DNA from 4 places in the Kitasatospora sp. NPDC101801 genome. Region 3 is predicted to be linked to each of the others. Evidence: riboswitches for the same ligand, from Rfam matches in the RefSeq annotation. Region 3 holds a riboswitch; each other region holds the start of a gene.
The links. Region 3 has a riboswitch for cyclic di-AMP ahead of ACIRPK_RS25725 (transglycosylase family protein). Riboswitches for the same ligand answer to the same signal wherever they lie in the genome.

Region 1 (3,240 bases), on a different contig from region 3:
CGAGCAGCTGCTGTACGAGCGGATCTACCTGTACGTCCAGCCGGCGGCCGACCCCGGCGCGTACGGGCGGGCGGTGGGGCTGCTGATCGACCGTCAGCGGGCGGCCCGGCGGCTGAACGCCAAGCGGCAGGAGCGGCTGCACGCCGAGGTGGACTGGCAGGGCGAGCTGCTCTGCGGGCTGCTCCGGCAGCCGCACCTGGTCACCTGGCCCCGGCTCTACACGCTGCTGCTCCGGGCGGCCGGGGTGGACACCACCGACGAGGCGGCGGTCCGGGCCTGGCTGGACGGCTTCCGGGACCTGACGCCGGAGCAGCGGGCCGAGGCGTACGGCGCGCTCACCGAGCTGGACGAGATCGACGCCGACGGCGGCTGGGGGCGGACCAGGCTGATCTCGATCGGGATGGCCACCGACGGCGCCCGGCTGCTGCTGGAGAACCGGCTGATGCAGCGCAGCTACCGCAACCTGGCGGGGCTGAACGCGCTCGGTCTGCCGATGCCGGACGAGCTCTCCGGCGACTTCGACGGCTTCGAGGCGGCGGTGGCCGAGGAGGCGCTCCGGCTGATCGGCGAGTGGACCGTCCCCGGACTCCCCGCCCTGCTGGTGCACGAGTACCCGGACCTGGCCCCGGAGCCGGGCACCGAGGAGATCGAGGCGTACCTCGCCGAGCAGGCGGAGCGGACCGCGGCGGAGGAGTGAGGGAGCCGGGCCCGCCGAGACGGCGGGCCCGGCTCCGACGGTGCGTCAGGGGTTGATGCCGCGCTCGCGCAGCCAGTCCAGCGGGTCGATCGGGGCGGCACCGTCCGGCCGGACCTCCAGGTGCAGGTGCGGTCCGGTGACGTTGCCGGTGGCCCCGACCTTGCCGAGCACGGTGCCGGGGGCGACCTCGCCGGAGGCGGTGACGATCGAGGAGAGGTGGCAGTACCAGATCTCGGTGCCGTCGCCCAGGGTCTCGATCACCCGGTAGCCGTACGCGCCCGACCAGCCGGCCGAGGTGACGGTGCCCGCGCCGACCGCGGTGACCGGGGTGCCGGTGGGCGCCGCGAAGTCCAGGCCGGTGTGCAGGTGCGACCAGTACGAGCCGGACTGGCCGTAGTGCGCGGTCAGCTCGTAGTTGGTGGTCGGCGCCGCGAACCCGCCGTGCTGCTCGGCGCGCTTCGCCTCGGCCGCCTGGGCGGCCCGCTTGGCCTCCGCCTCCTGGGCCGCGGCCAGCCGGGCGGACTCGTCGGCGGCGGTGCGCTGCCCGTCCGCCTGGAGCTGGATCCGGGCGGCGAGGGCCAGCCCGGGGTCGGCCGAGAGCAGCGGCTGCGGCCCGTCCTGGTCGGCGGAGTCGGCGGCCGCGACGGCGGGCGGCTGCGGGGCCGCACCGGCCGGGGCGGCGGCGGCGAAGGCCGTCGCGCCGAGGGCTGCGGTCATCGCGGTGACGCCGATCAGCGGACCGCCGGAGCGGGGCTGACGGGGCATCCGGTGCCTGGCTGCGTCCGGGTGGTCCAGCAGCAGCTGGTTGCCGGAGTCGGTGCGGGGGTGTGCCGGGGAGTGCGTCGACGCCACGGAGGCGCGCTCCTTTCCTTCCTTCGCGCCTACCGGGTTAGCTGACGGGTTCGGAGCAGGAAGGTCTCCTACGACCGGGTGCGGGACTCGGTCGATTCACCCCAAGGAACGGTGGTTCCCCGGCTCCCGGACCCACCGGCGAGGCGGGTCCTGAGGATTAGGCGACGGCGCACGGTGCCGTTCTGGGTACGGCGTTGCCGACCGCGCTGCGTTATCAAACGTTAATCCTAGGAGCCCATGATTCCAAGCGGCTAGCGAGGTGCAGTCCATCTCTTCTGACGACCCGTGACCGGAATGCGGCTTTTGCTCGACTACTCGGTGACGGTGCGCGACGGCCGGTTGAGTATCCGTACTCAGGCGCCCGGCAAGGGAGTTGGAGACCCTCGGGACATGAGCACTCCGATGCAGCCCCGGACCACCAACGCCTACTACCTGCAGGCTGTCCTGTCCTTCGCCCTGGCCTCCGCCGCCCTGGTGATCGGGATCGCCTACCTGCCGGTCGACCCCTGGATGCGCGGCTTCCTGGCGGTCGGCCTGCTCTACGAGATCACCGCGGCGTTCACCCTCGCCAAGGTGATCCGCGACCGCCAGGACGCCGGCCAGATCTCCTCCCGGGTCGACCAGGCCCGGCTCGACAAGCTGCTCGCCGAGCACGACCCGTTCCGGGTCGAGGGGATCTGAGCGGCGGTCAGCCCGCGGCCCGCTTGGCGGCGTAGGTCTCCCCGCCCGCCGCCCAGTTCTCCAGCGGGATCTCCTCGATCACCACGGTCACCGCCTCCGGGCTCACCCCGGTGATCCGGACGTAGGTCTCGGTGAGCTCGCGGGCGATCTCGGCCCGCTGCTCCACGGTCCGACCGGCCAGCTGCTTGACGTTGATGAACGGCATGACGACCCCTCAGGTTCGGTGCGGTGCGATCGCCCCGCACGCTATCCCACCGGCTTCCCGCCCCGGCGGGCGCTTGACGACTAAGGCTATTAGCCTTAGCTTCATGGCTATGACGCAGACCTTCACCACCCAGTACCTGGACGTCCCCGGCGGCCGGCTGGCCTACGACGACACCGCCACCGAGACCGGCCTGCCGGTCGTCCTGCTCCCCGGCATGCTGGACTCCCGCACGGTGTACCGGCACCTGCGCCCGCTGCTCACCGCGGCCGGCCACCGGGTGATCACCCTGGACCTGCGCGGCTTCGGCGAGTCCTCGATCGCCTGGAGCGACTACTCCCCCGCCGCGATCGCCGAGGACACCCTGGCCCTGCTGGACCACCTGGGCATCGGGCGGGCCGCCCTGGTCGGCAACTCCTACACCGGCGCCACCGTGCTGCGGGCGGCCGGCCTGGCCCCCGAGCGGGTGGCCGGCATCGCCCTGGTCGACGCCTTCGTGGAGAACCTGCCGCCGACCGCCGTCCAGCGCGCCCTGCTCAAGGTGCTCGGCCTCGCCCTGGTGCACGTCCCCGCCGTCTGGGGCGGCTACCTCGGCAAGGCGTACCCGACCGCGAAGCCCGCCGACTTCGCCGAGTACCGCAGCGCCGCCGTGGCCGCCCTGCGTACCCCCGGCCGCAAGCAGGCCACCAGGGGATACGTGGCCGGGGACTCGGCGCCGACCGGCTGGGCGGCCGGGCTGCGCTGCCCCGCGCTGGTCCTGATGGGCAGCCAGGACCCGGACTTCCCGGACCCGGCCGCGGTGGCCGAG
Region 2 (3,240 bases), on a different contig from region 3:
ACCGCCGCCCCAAGCAGCCGAGCCGTGCACGGGTCTCCGTGCTGACCGCTGCCGCAGCGACCGCGGTCGCCCTCTCGGCGCAGACGGGTGCCCACGCGGCGCCGGCCAAGCCGAGCAAGGACGAGGTCAAGGTCCAGGTCGACGCCCTCTTCAACGAGCAGGAGCAGGCGGCCGAGCGGTTCAACGGCGCCAAGGAGCGCACCGACCAGCTGCGCAAGCAGGCCGACCAGCTGCAGGACCAGGTGGCCCGCGGCCAGGAGCAGATGACGGCCCTTCAGGGCGGCCTGGCGGCCGTGGCGGCGCAGGAGTACCGGGACGGCGGGGTGGACCCCTCGGTCGCCCTGATGCTCTCCTCGGACCCGGAGAACTACCTGACCAAGGCGTCCAGCGTCGACCAGGTGAACCAGACCCAGGCGCAGAGCCTGAAGACGCTCCAGGACCAGCAGCGCCGCCTCGACCAGCAGAAGATCGAGGCCGCGGAGACGCTGGCCGAGCTGGACCGCAACACCAAGGTGCTGAACGACGCCAAGGCCGAGGTGCAGAAGAAGCTCGCCGAGGCCCAGAAGCTGCTCAACCAGCTGAGCGCGGCCGACCGGAACGCGGTGCTGGGCGACCGCGCCTCGCGCGGCGGCGAGCGGATCGACGTCGGCAACCTGCCGCCCGCCAGCGGCTACGCCGGTGCGGCGGTCTCCGCCGCGATGGGCAAGCAGGGCAAGCCGTACGTCTGGGGCGCCACCGGACCGAACTCCTTCGACTGCTCCGGCCTGGTGGTCTGGGCGTACGCGCAGGCGGGCGTCTCGCTGCCGCGCACCTCGCAGGACCAGGCCTCGGTCGGCACCAACATCGGCAAGGACTGGGCGAACGCGCAGCCGGGCGACCTGGTGATCTACCACCCCGACGCGCACCACGTCGCGATCTACATCGGCAACGGCCTGGTGGTGCACGCCCCGCACACCGGTGACGTGGTCAAGGTGATGAAGGTCGACGCGATGCCGATCAAGACCATCCGCCGGGTCTGATCCACCGTCAGCCTGATACGGCATAACGGACATCTCCCCATCAAGGCGTCGAACTGACGCCGCGTGACACGCCCGGGCCCGTCGGAACCTCCCTGTGATCTGGGACACTTCCGGCGGGCCCCGTCGCGTCCGCATCCCGGGAGTTCGTCGGCACAGCGTGCAATTCCGATCACGCTCGGTCGCAATCACTGAAGAATCACGACTTCATTCCGACTTTTTTCTTACAAGGATTTGAACCGATCACGGTTGGGTTACTAAGGTCCTTCTCGAACCACCGCACTGTCGATCACCCAGCCTGGGTGGCGGCGGGGGTTACCGCCGAGTTCGAGACGCAGCGGGGCAGTTCCGACTGCCCTACGGGGAAGCCCTCTTGGGGGCGCTGTCGATCGGAGCCGGGGAACCACGTTCCTCGGGGTGAATCGGCGCCAGGTCGACGGACCGTCACGAGACGGCCCGACGGTGAGGCGCTGTAGGGCATCTCTTCCAGCCCGAACCCGTCAGCTCACCCGGTAGGCGGACGTAGGAAGAAGGAGCCCGCCTTCGTGGCGTCCCATCGTCGTCCCAAGCCTGCCGGCCGTACCCGGGTCTCGATCATCACGGCTGCCGCCGCCGCTGCGGTGGCGCTGTCCGCGCAGACCGGTGCGCACGCCGACCCGAACCCCACCAAGGACGAGGTCAAGTCCCAGGTCGACCAGCTCCACGAGCAGGCCGAGGACGCGACCGAGAAGTTCAACGCGGCCACGGAGAAGCAGCAGACCCTGCAGAAGCAGGTCAGCGGCCTCCAGGACGAGGTGGCCCGGCAGCAGGCCCAGGTGACCACCCTGCAGAGCACGCTCGGCGAGATCGCCGCCGAGCAGTACCGGACCGGCGGGATATCGCCCACCGTCCAGCTGATGCTCTCCAGCAGCCCGGACGCCTTCCTGGGCCAGGCCGACTCGTTGAGCCAGCTCGGCACCTCGCAGGCGGACACCCTGAAGACGCTGAAGGGCGAGCAGGGCAAGCTCGACCAGCAGAAGTCCGAGGCGCAGAACAAGCTCGCCGACCTGGAGCGCACCACTCAGGAGCTCCGGGCGGGCAAGGACGAGATCCAGGCCAAGCTGGCCGCCGCGCAGGCGCTGCTCGACACGCTCAGCCGCAAGGAGCAGGACGAGCTGCGGGCCGCCGAGGCCAAGGCCGCCGCCGACTCGGCCGCCAAGGCGGCCACCGAGTCGAAGACCGCCGAGCCGGACCGGGCCTCCCGCACGGAGACCCGGACCGACCTGAGCGGCCTGCCGGCCGGGTCGTACGCGGGCACCGTGATCGCCGCCGCCGAGGCGGAGATCGGCAAGCCGTACGGCTACGGCTCCGTCGGCCCGAACAGCTTCGACTGCTCCGGCCTGATGGTCTGGGCCTTCAACAAGGCCGGGATCTCGCTGCCGCGCACCTCGGAGTCGCAGATGGGCGCCGGTCAGAACATCGGCACCAACATCGCCGACGCCAAGCCCGGTGACCTGATCATCTACCGCGGGGGCGGCCACGTCGGCCTCTACGTGGGCAACGGTCAGATCGTGCACGCGCCGCGCACCGGCACCCTGGTCCGGCACGAGTCCGCCACGGTCATGCCGATCACCCGCATCGTCCGGGTCTGACCACCCGCCCGTCGTAACGCCCGCAGGCCCGGCCACGTGCCGGGCCTGCGGCGTTTCCGGCCGGGCCGAGCAGATGTCCGATTGGTGGTCAAATATTCGGCACTGTAGGGGTTTGGACTAGATCGCCGTGACTCGCTAACGTCTGCCCCCGGACCTTCGCAAGGACGGCCGCCCGACCGGGCGGCGGCGGTGGCCCGGCGCAGGAACGGAGCAGCCGCCGGTATGTCGACGCACAGTCGTTCCCCCCTGCCAGGCGCCCGCCGGTTCACCCGGGCGCTGGTGTTCACCGCAGCGGCCACCACGGTGCTCGGGGTGGCCTCGGCGGGCGCCGCCGGGGCCACCCCGGGCGCCCCGGTCGAGCCGCCCACCCGCAAGGACGTCAAGGCCCAGGTCGACCAGCTGTACGAGGAGGCCGAGCAGGCCTCGGAGAAGTTCAACGCGGCCCAGGAGCAGCAGCGGCAGCTGCAGTCCGACACCGGCTCGCTGCAGAACCAGGTGGCGGCCGGCCAGGACGAGCTGAACCAACTGCGCTCCGGCCTCGGCTCGGTGGCCGCCGCCCAGTACCGGGCGGGCGGCATCGACCCGGCGGTGCA
Region 3 (3,240 bases):
GCCTCGACGTACTTGCCGTCGCCGATGTAGAGGGCGACGTGGTAGACGCCGGAGTTGCTGCCGTTGTTCGACCAGAACAGCAGGTCGCCGGCCTGGAGGTTGTCCAGCGAGACCCGGGTGCTGGCATCCGCCTGGTCGTTGGCGACCCGGGGCAGCGAGATGCCGGCCTGGCGGAAGGCCGCCTGGGTCAGACCCGAGCAGTCCCAGCCGCCGTTGCTGCTGCCGCCGTAGACGTAAGCCTGGCCGAGCTTGGACATCGCGAAGTTGATCGCGGCGGCCTTGCTGCCGGTCGCCGCCACCGCGGTGGTGGCGGTGGAGCCGGACGCGGCCTTGGTGCTCTTGGTGGTCTTGGTGCCGGTACCGGCCGACGACGAACTCGGCGCCGGGGCGGTCGACTTCGGCGCGCTGGTCACCACGGTGGTGGTGCCGCCGAGGGCCAGCTGCTGACCCGGGTAGATCATGTCCGGACCCTCGGACAGGATCGCCTTGTTCAGCTCGTAGAGCTTCTCCCAGCCGCCCTCGACGTTCTGGCTCTGCGCGATGGTGGAGAGCCAGTCACCGGCGACCACGGTGTAGCTCTTGGCCGCGGTGGTCGTGGTGGTGGTGGTCTGCTGCTCGGCCGCCTTCGGCGCCGGGGTGGCCGCCTTGGGGGTGGTGGCCTTCGGCGTGGTGGTCTTGGCGGTGGTGCCGGCCGAGGAGGTGTCGACCTGGGCGGCGCCGCCGCCCTTGGTCAGTCCGGCCTGCACGGAGCAGACCGGCCAGGCGCCGGGGCCCTGGGAGGCGAGCACCTTCTCGGCGATCGCGATCTGCTGGCCCTTGCTGGCCTGGTTGGCCTGGGCGGCGTACTGCGTGCCGCCGAACTCGGCCCAGGTGCTGGAGGTGAACTGGAGGCCGCCGTAGAAGCCGTTGCCGGTGTTGATGCTCCAGTCGCCGGTGGACTCGCACTGGGCGACCTTGTCCCAGGTGGAGACGGTGGCGGCGGAAGCGGAACCGGCAGTGAGGCACGGGACCGAGAGGCCGATGCCGACCACACCGGTCGCGGCGATCAGACGGCGGGTGCGCTTGGACGCGCTGCTGGACAGCATGAAGATGCGTTCCTCTCCCACGCCTGCGAGGTGAGCTGTCGGATTCGGGCTGGAGTTGCCCGGCCGTGCGTGAGCACGGCTTCACCCCGAGCCTGAAATCGGTCAAATCGGACCAATTGCAGGCGACTTACCTGTGGTTCCCCCGCCCCTGCCATGGTGCTTTGCTCTGCTGCCTGTTCATCCGATGGCAGGACTCGGCGTTCCGGATGAACTGGGTCCGTGTGGCCACGAACAGGGGAGCACGTTAGGCAGACTTAAGTTCAAACCGCAAACCTCTGTGATGTGGATCATGCTTTCTTTATGGAACCTTCATGGTGCGGAAGCGTCCGTTCCAGTGGTGTGTTTCGATCGAATCTGATCAAATCCCTTTCCGTTCAAGGGACTTGCCTATGCTTCAGGCGAGGCGGCCGCAGGCGCGGCCCGGGGGAGGGGTGCGCGGCACCATGCGGCACGCGAAGAGGCCCGGAGCGGGGCCGGAAGATAACGACTCGGCAAAGACCGGGCGCAGAAAGCTACTCGGCTGGATCGCGGCCGGCACGGTGGCCGCCGCGATCGGGGTGGAGGAGCTGGTCCGGCACACCGGTGACGCCCCTGACGTCGCCTCGGCTCCGCCGCCGCCCACGCCCGGGGCCTCCCACTCGCACGGCGCCCCGCTGCCGTCCGCCTCCCCGGAGCCCTCGCCTTCGCCCTCCCCGGAGCCGAGCCGGCCGGCCCGTCCGTGGTCGGACCCGGCCGGCTGGGGCGGCAAGCTGCCCGGCCCGGCCGCCGCCGTCCGGATCGCCGACCACGTGGTGCTGGACGGCGATGCGGAGGTGGGCTCGTTGGTGGTCGAAGCATCCGGCTCGCTGACCTTCGCGGCCGACCGCTCGGTGGTGCTCAGCTCGGCGGGCAACGTCGAGGTCAAGGGCAGCCTGACGCTGGCCCCGGCCGACACCGCCCTGCACACCCTGCGGTTCCCCGGCGTGGACGAACGGCGCTTCCAGGGCGGCGGTATGACGCTGATGCCGGACGACACCGGTCTCTGGGTCACCGGGGCCGGCTACCTGCGGCTGGACGGCGCCGCCAGGACGGCCTGGGTGCGCGCCGCCGGCGCGCTGAAGGCCGGCGACACCCGGATCACCCTGGCCGCCGAGCCGACCGGCTGGCGGCCCGGTGACGAGCTGGCCGTCACCCCGACCGGGGCGCCCGACGGCGACGGCTTCTCGGAGCGGTACGACCTGCGGACCATCGCCTCGATCAGCGGGGGCACGGTCACCCTGGACGGCCCGCTGAAGTACCCGCACCCCCGGGTGGCGACCGGAGGGGGCGTCACCGTCGGGGCGGAAGTGCTGAATTTAACCCGTAATGTCCGAATTGAGGGCACCGAGAAGGGCCGCGCCCACGTCCACCTCACCAGCTCCCGGAAGTCCGACGTCCGGCACGCCGCGCTGCGCTGGCTCGGACCGCGCGGCCCCGGCAAGGACCAGTGGAACGGCAAGGCGGTCACCGAGCCGGTCCTCGGCCGGTACGGGCTGCACTTCCACATGCTCGGCGACACCAGCCGGGGCACCGTGGTCGAGGGGGTGGTGGTCCGCGACACCGGCAGCCACGCCTTCGTCCCGCACGCCAGCCACGGCATCACCTTCCGCAGCTGCATCAGCCACCAGACCTGGGAGGACGCCTACTGGTGGGACGGGCCGCTGGACACCCGGACCCCGCAGGGCCCGTCGGACGACATCACCTACGACTCCTGCGTCGCCTCCCGGACCCTCTTCGACCCCAACCCGCGCGGCTACCGGCTGACCGGCTTCAGTCTCGGCGCGGGCACCGGCGGCGTGGCCAGGGACTGCGTGGCGGTCGGCGTCCAGGGCGCGACCGGCGCCTCCGGCTACCACTGGCCGGAGACCAGCGAGGGCGTCTGGACCTTCGAACGCTGCCTGGCCCACAACAACCTCGAGAACGGCATCTTCGTCTGGCTGAACGCCCAACACCACCACCTGGTCGGCCAGTTCGTGGCGTACCACAACGGCGGCTGGGGCATCGAGCACGGCGCCTACCTGAACGACTTCGACTACACCGGCAGCGTCCTGTACGGCAACGCCGCCGGGGGAGTGGCGCTGCACGCGCTCGGCCGGGACAAGGGGACGGTCCTGGACGGCCTGCTGATCGACGCGGC
Region 4 (3,240 bases), on a different contig from region 3:
GTGGTAGACCTCGACGCCCCAGCGGACGGCCTCGGAGAAGGACTCCGCGCCGATCGGCGCGATCATGAACTCCTGGATGTCGACGTTGGAGTCGGCGTGCGACCCACCGTTGAGGATGTTCATCATCGGGACGGGCAGCACGTGCGCGTTCGGGCCACCGAGGTAGCGGAACAGCGGCAGGTCGCTGGCCTCGGAGGCGGCGTGCGCCACGGCGAGCGAGACACCGAGGATCGCGTTGGCGCCGAGCGAGGACTTGTCCGGGGTGGCGTCCAGGTCGAGCATGGCCTGGTCGATCAGCCGCTGCTCGGTGGCGTCGTAGCCGACCAGCTCCGGGCCGATCTGCTCGATGACGGCCAGCACGGCCTTCTCGACGCCCTTGCCGAAGTAGCGGTTCTTGTCGCCGTCACGCAGCTCGAGGGCCTCGAAGGCACCGGTGGAGGCGCCCGACGGGACGGCGGCACGGCCGGTGCTGCCGTCGTCCAGACCGACCTCGACCTCGACCGTGGGGTTGCCACGGGAGTCGAGAATCTCACGGGCTACGACGACATCAATGGACGGCACGTGGCATCTCCTTGACGGAAGCGGGATCTGTTGTCGTTACGACCAGAGCCTAACCGCACCGGAGCCCGGGGCCACGCTGACCTTGGTCCCGTCTCACCGTGTGGCCGGGCTACTCATCGGTAGTTCACCTGAATGACCGTAAACGGGGCCGTACCACCCGGAAGCGGTACGGCCCCTGCTGACGGAGTGTCGCGGGAGTTCCGCGTCAGCCGAGCTTGAGCAGCTGGCCCGGCAGGATCAGGTCGGGGTCACCACCGATGGTGGACCGGTTGGCCTGGTAGACCTGCTGCCAGTCCTGGCCGTGCGCGGCGGCGATGTCCGAGAGCGTGTCGCCGGACTTGACGGTGTATCCGCCGGTGGCGGGCGCCGGGGCGGCGTGCTTCGGCGTGCTGACCTTCGGCGCGTCCACCTTCGGGGTGGCGGGCTTCGGTGCGGTCTCCTGCTTCGGCGCGGCGGCCTTCGGGGTGGCCTTCGGCGCCGGGGTACGGGTCTCCGAGCGGGAGGACTTGCCGGCCGAGGTGTCGACCTGGGCGGCCGAACCGCCCTTGCTCAGACCGGCCTTGACGGAGCAGACCGGCCAGGCGCCGGGACCCTGCGAGGCGAGCACCTTCTCGGCGACCGCGATCTGCTGACCCTTGCTGGCCTGGTTGGCCTGCGGGGCGTAGGACTGACCGCCGAACGCCTTCCAGGTGCTCGGGGTGAACTGGAGGCCACCGTAGAAGCCGTTGCCGGTGCTGATGCCCCAGTCGCCGCCGCTCTCGCACTGGGCGACCTTGTCCCAGGTGTCGACCGGGGCGGCGTGCGCGCCGGTGGCGGTCAGCAGCGGGAGTGCGAGGCCGACGCCCGCGACACCCGCCACGGCGATGGCCTTCTCGGTCTGCGTACGACGACGATGACGGCCCGAACCGGTGAAGAGCATGAAGAAGTCCCTCTCCGCACGCCTGCGAGGTGAGCTGTCGGGTTCGGACCGGGAGGTGGCCCGGCCGCCACTGCTGGCGGCTTCACCCCAAGCCGTGGGGGACGGCGACTTACCTGGGTCCCCCGCCCCTGCCCAAGGGTCTGGTCGGTGTCCCGGCAGCGCGGCGGGCAGGACTCGGCGTTCCGCGCTCGGGGTTCGCAGCTGCGAACACCAGGGAGAGTAAGCAGATGACCCGATGGATCACAAGCTTATGTCGAACAGATCACACAGAAATCACGCTGCGCTGTGGGTCGTCCACAAACCATACTGGTATGTCCAGATTGATGCGTACTCAGATCACGCCTGATCAGATCTGACCGACACGCCGTCAGTGCGGGTCGGTGACCTCCGGCGTGAACGAGACCGGCAACTCCCGCAGCCCGCGCATGATCAGCCCGCCCCGCCAGCGCAGCTCCTCCGGTTCGGCGGCCAGTTGGAGGTCGGGCAGCCTGGTCAGCAGCGTGGCCAGGGCGAATTGACCCTCCAGCCGGGCCAGCGGGGCACCGATGCAGTAGTGGATGCCGTGCCCGAAGCCCAGGTGCGGGTTGTCCTTGCGGGCCAGGTCCAGGGTGTTCTCCGCGGCGAACCTGGCCGGGTCCCGGTCGGCCGCCGCCAGCACCACCAACACCGGGTCGCCGACCGGGATGTCCACCCCGCCGATGGTGAGCGGCTCGGTGGCGAACCGCCAGGTGGCCAGCTCCACCGGGCCGTCGTAGCGCAGCAGTTCCTCCACCGCCGTGGCCAGCAGCGCCGTCTCGCCGCGCTGCACCGACTCCTGCAGCAGGGCGCGCTGGGCCGGGTTGCGGAGCAGTGCGTAGGTGCCGTTGCCGATCAGGTTGATGGTGGTCTCGAAGCCGGCGAACAGCAGGATGAAGGCCATCGCCGCGGCCTCGTTCTCGGTCAGGTGCTCACCGTGGTCGCTCGCCCGGATCAGCCCGGAGATCAGGTCGTCGCCCAGGTCGGCCCGCTTCCGGTGGATCAGCTCCAGCAGGTAGGTCCGGATCCGCTTCACCGCCCGGCCCACCCCGCCACGTTGCCCGCCGTGGTGGCGGATCATCGCGCCCGCCCAGTCCCGCAGGTCGTCCTGGTCCTCCGGCGGCACCCCCAGCAGGTCGCAGATCGCGTAGATGGGGAGCGGGAAGGCGAACTCGTGGATCAGGTCGGCCGACCCGCGGGCCGCGAAGTCGTCGATCAGCCGGTCCGTCAGCTGCTGCACCCGGGGCTCGAACTCGGCCACCCGGCGCGGGGTGAACGCCTTCGACACCAGCCGCCGCAGCCTGGTGTGGTCCGGCGGGTCGATGTTCAGCAGATGCGTCATCAGATCCGCCTGCCGCTCGCCCGGGATGCCGACCCGGCCGGTCTTGTGCGCCTGCCCGCTGTGGTGCGCCGGGTTCTTCGACAGCCGCCCGTCCGCCAACGCCTGCCGGGCGTCCGCGTACCGGGTGACCAGCCACGCTTCCACCCCGCTGGGCAGCGTGGTGCGGTGCACCGGCGCGTGCTCGCGCAGCCACGCGTACGCGGGATAGGGGTCGGCGGCGAACTCCCAGGTGAAGAGTTCCGGCTGGGTGGTTCGGTACGTGTCCGGCATGTCGTGCACCGTAACCTGCCACAAGAGGAGTGAGCTGGGTCACCTGGCGGGTAATTGCTCTTGCGGAGGATCGTGGCGTGCTTACGATCCTCCGATACGGTCTCGGTGGACGCCGGTGCGGCGTGCTCCACCG

Region 1: another riboswitch for cyclic di-AMP. It lies ahead of ACIRPK_RS32400 (M23 family metallopeptidase); the one in region 3 lies ahead of ACIRPK_RS25725 (transglycosylase family protein).
Region 2: another riboswitch for cyclic di-AMP. It lies ahead of ACIRPK_RS15850 (NlpC/P60 family protein); the one in region 3 lies ahead of ACIRPK_RS25725 (transglycosylase family protein).
Region 4: another riboswitch for cyclic di-AMP. It lies ahead of ACIRPK_RS30895 (transglycosylase family protein); the one in region 3 lies ahead of ACIRPK_RS25725 (transglycosylase family protein).

The regions. Positions count from the first base shown of each region.
Region 1 covers NZ_JBIWML010000046.1:34,891-38,130, reverse strand. The annotation lists gene ACIRPK_RS32405 (hypothetical protein) at 1-697, shown strand, start outside; gene ACIRPK_RS32400 (M23 family metallopeptidase) at 743-1,549, opposite strand; cyclic di-AMP (ydaO/yuaA leader) riboswitch at 1,562-1,723, opposite strand; gene ACIRPK_RS32395 (YiaA/YiaB family inner membrane protein) at 1,940-2,230, shown strand; gene ACIRPK_RS32390 (4-oxalocrotonate tautomerase family protein) at 2,238-2,435, opposite strand; gene ACIRPK_RS32385 (alpha/beta fold hydrolase) at 2,539-3,240, shown strand, end outside.
Region 2 covers NZ_JBIWML010000011.1:94,268-97,507, reverse strand. The annotation lists gene ACIRPK_RS15855 (NlpC/P60 family protein) at 1-1,019, shown strand, start outside; cyclic di-AMP (ydaO/yuaA leader) riboswitch at 1,387-1,551, shown strand; gene ACIRPK_RS15850 (NlpC/P60 family protein) at 1,562-2,647, shown strand; gene ACIRPK_RS15845 (NlpC/P60 family protein) at 2,870-3,240, shown strand, end outside.
Region 3 covers NZ_JBIWML010000028.1:18,501-21,740, reverse strand. The annotation lists gene ACIRPK_RS25725 (transglycosylase family protein) at 1-1,106, opposite strand, end outside; cyclic di-AMP (ydaO/yuaA leader) riboswitch at 1,093-1,295, opposite strand; gene ACIRPK_RS25720 (hypothetical protein) at 1,625-3,240, shown strand, end outside.
Region 4 covers NZ_JBIWML010000041.1:31,974-35,213, reverse strand. The annotation lists gene eno (phosphopyruvate hydratase) at 1-561, opposite strand, end outside; gene ACIRPK_RS30895 (transglycosylase family protein) at 767-1,480, opposite strand; cyclic di-AMP (ydaO/yuaA leader) riboswitch at 1,486-1,636, opposite strand; gene ACIRPK_RS30890 (cytochrome P450) at 1,848-3,107, opposite strand.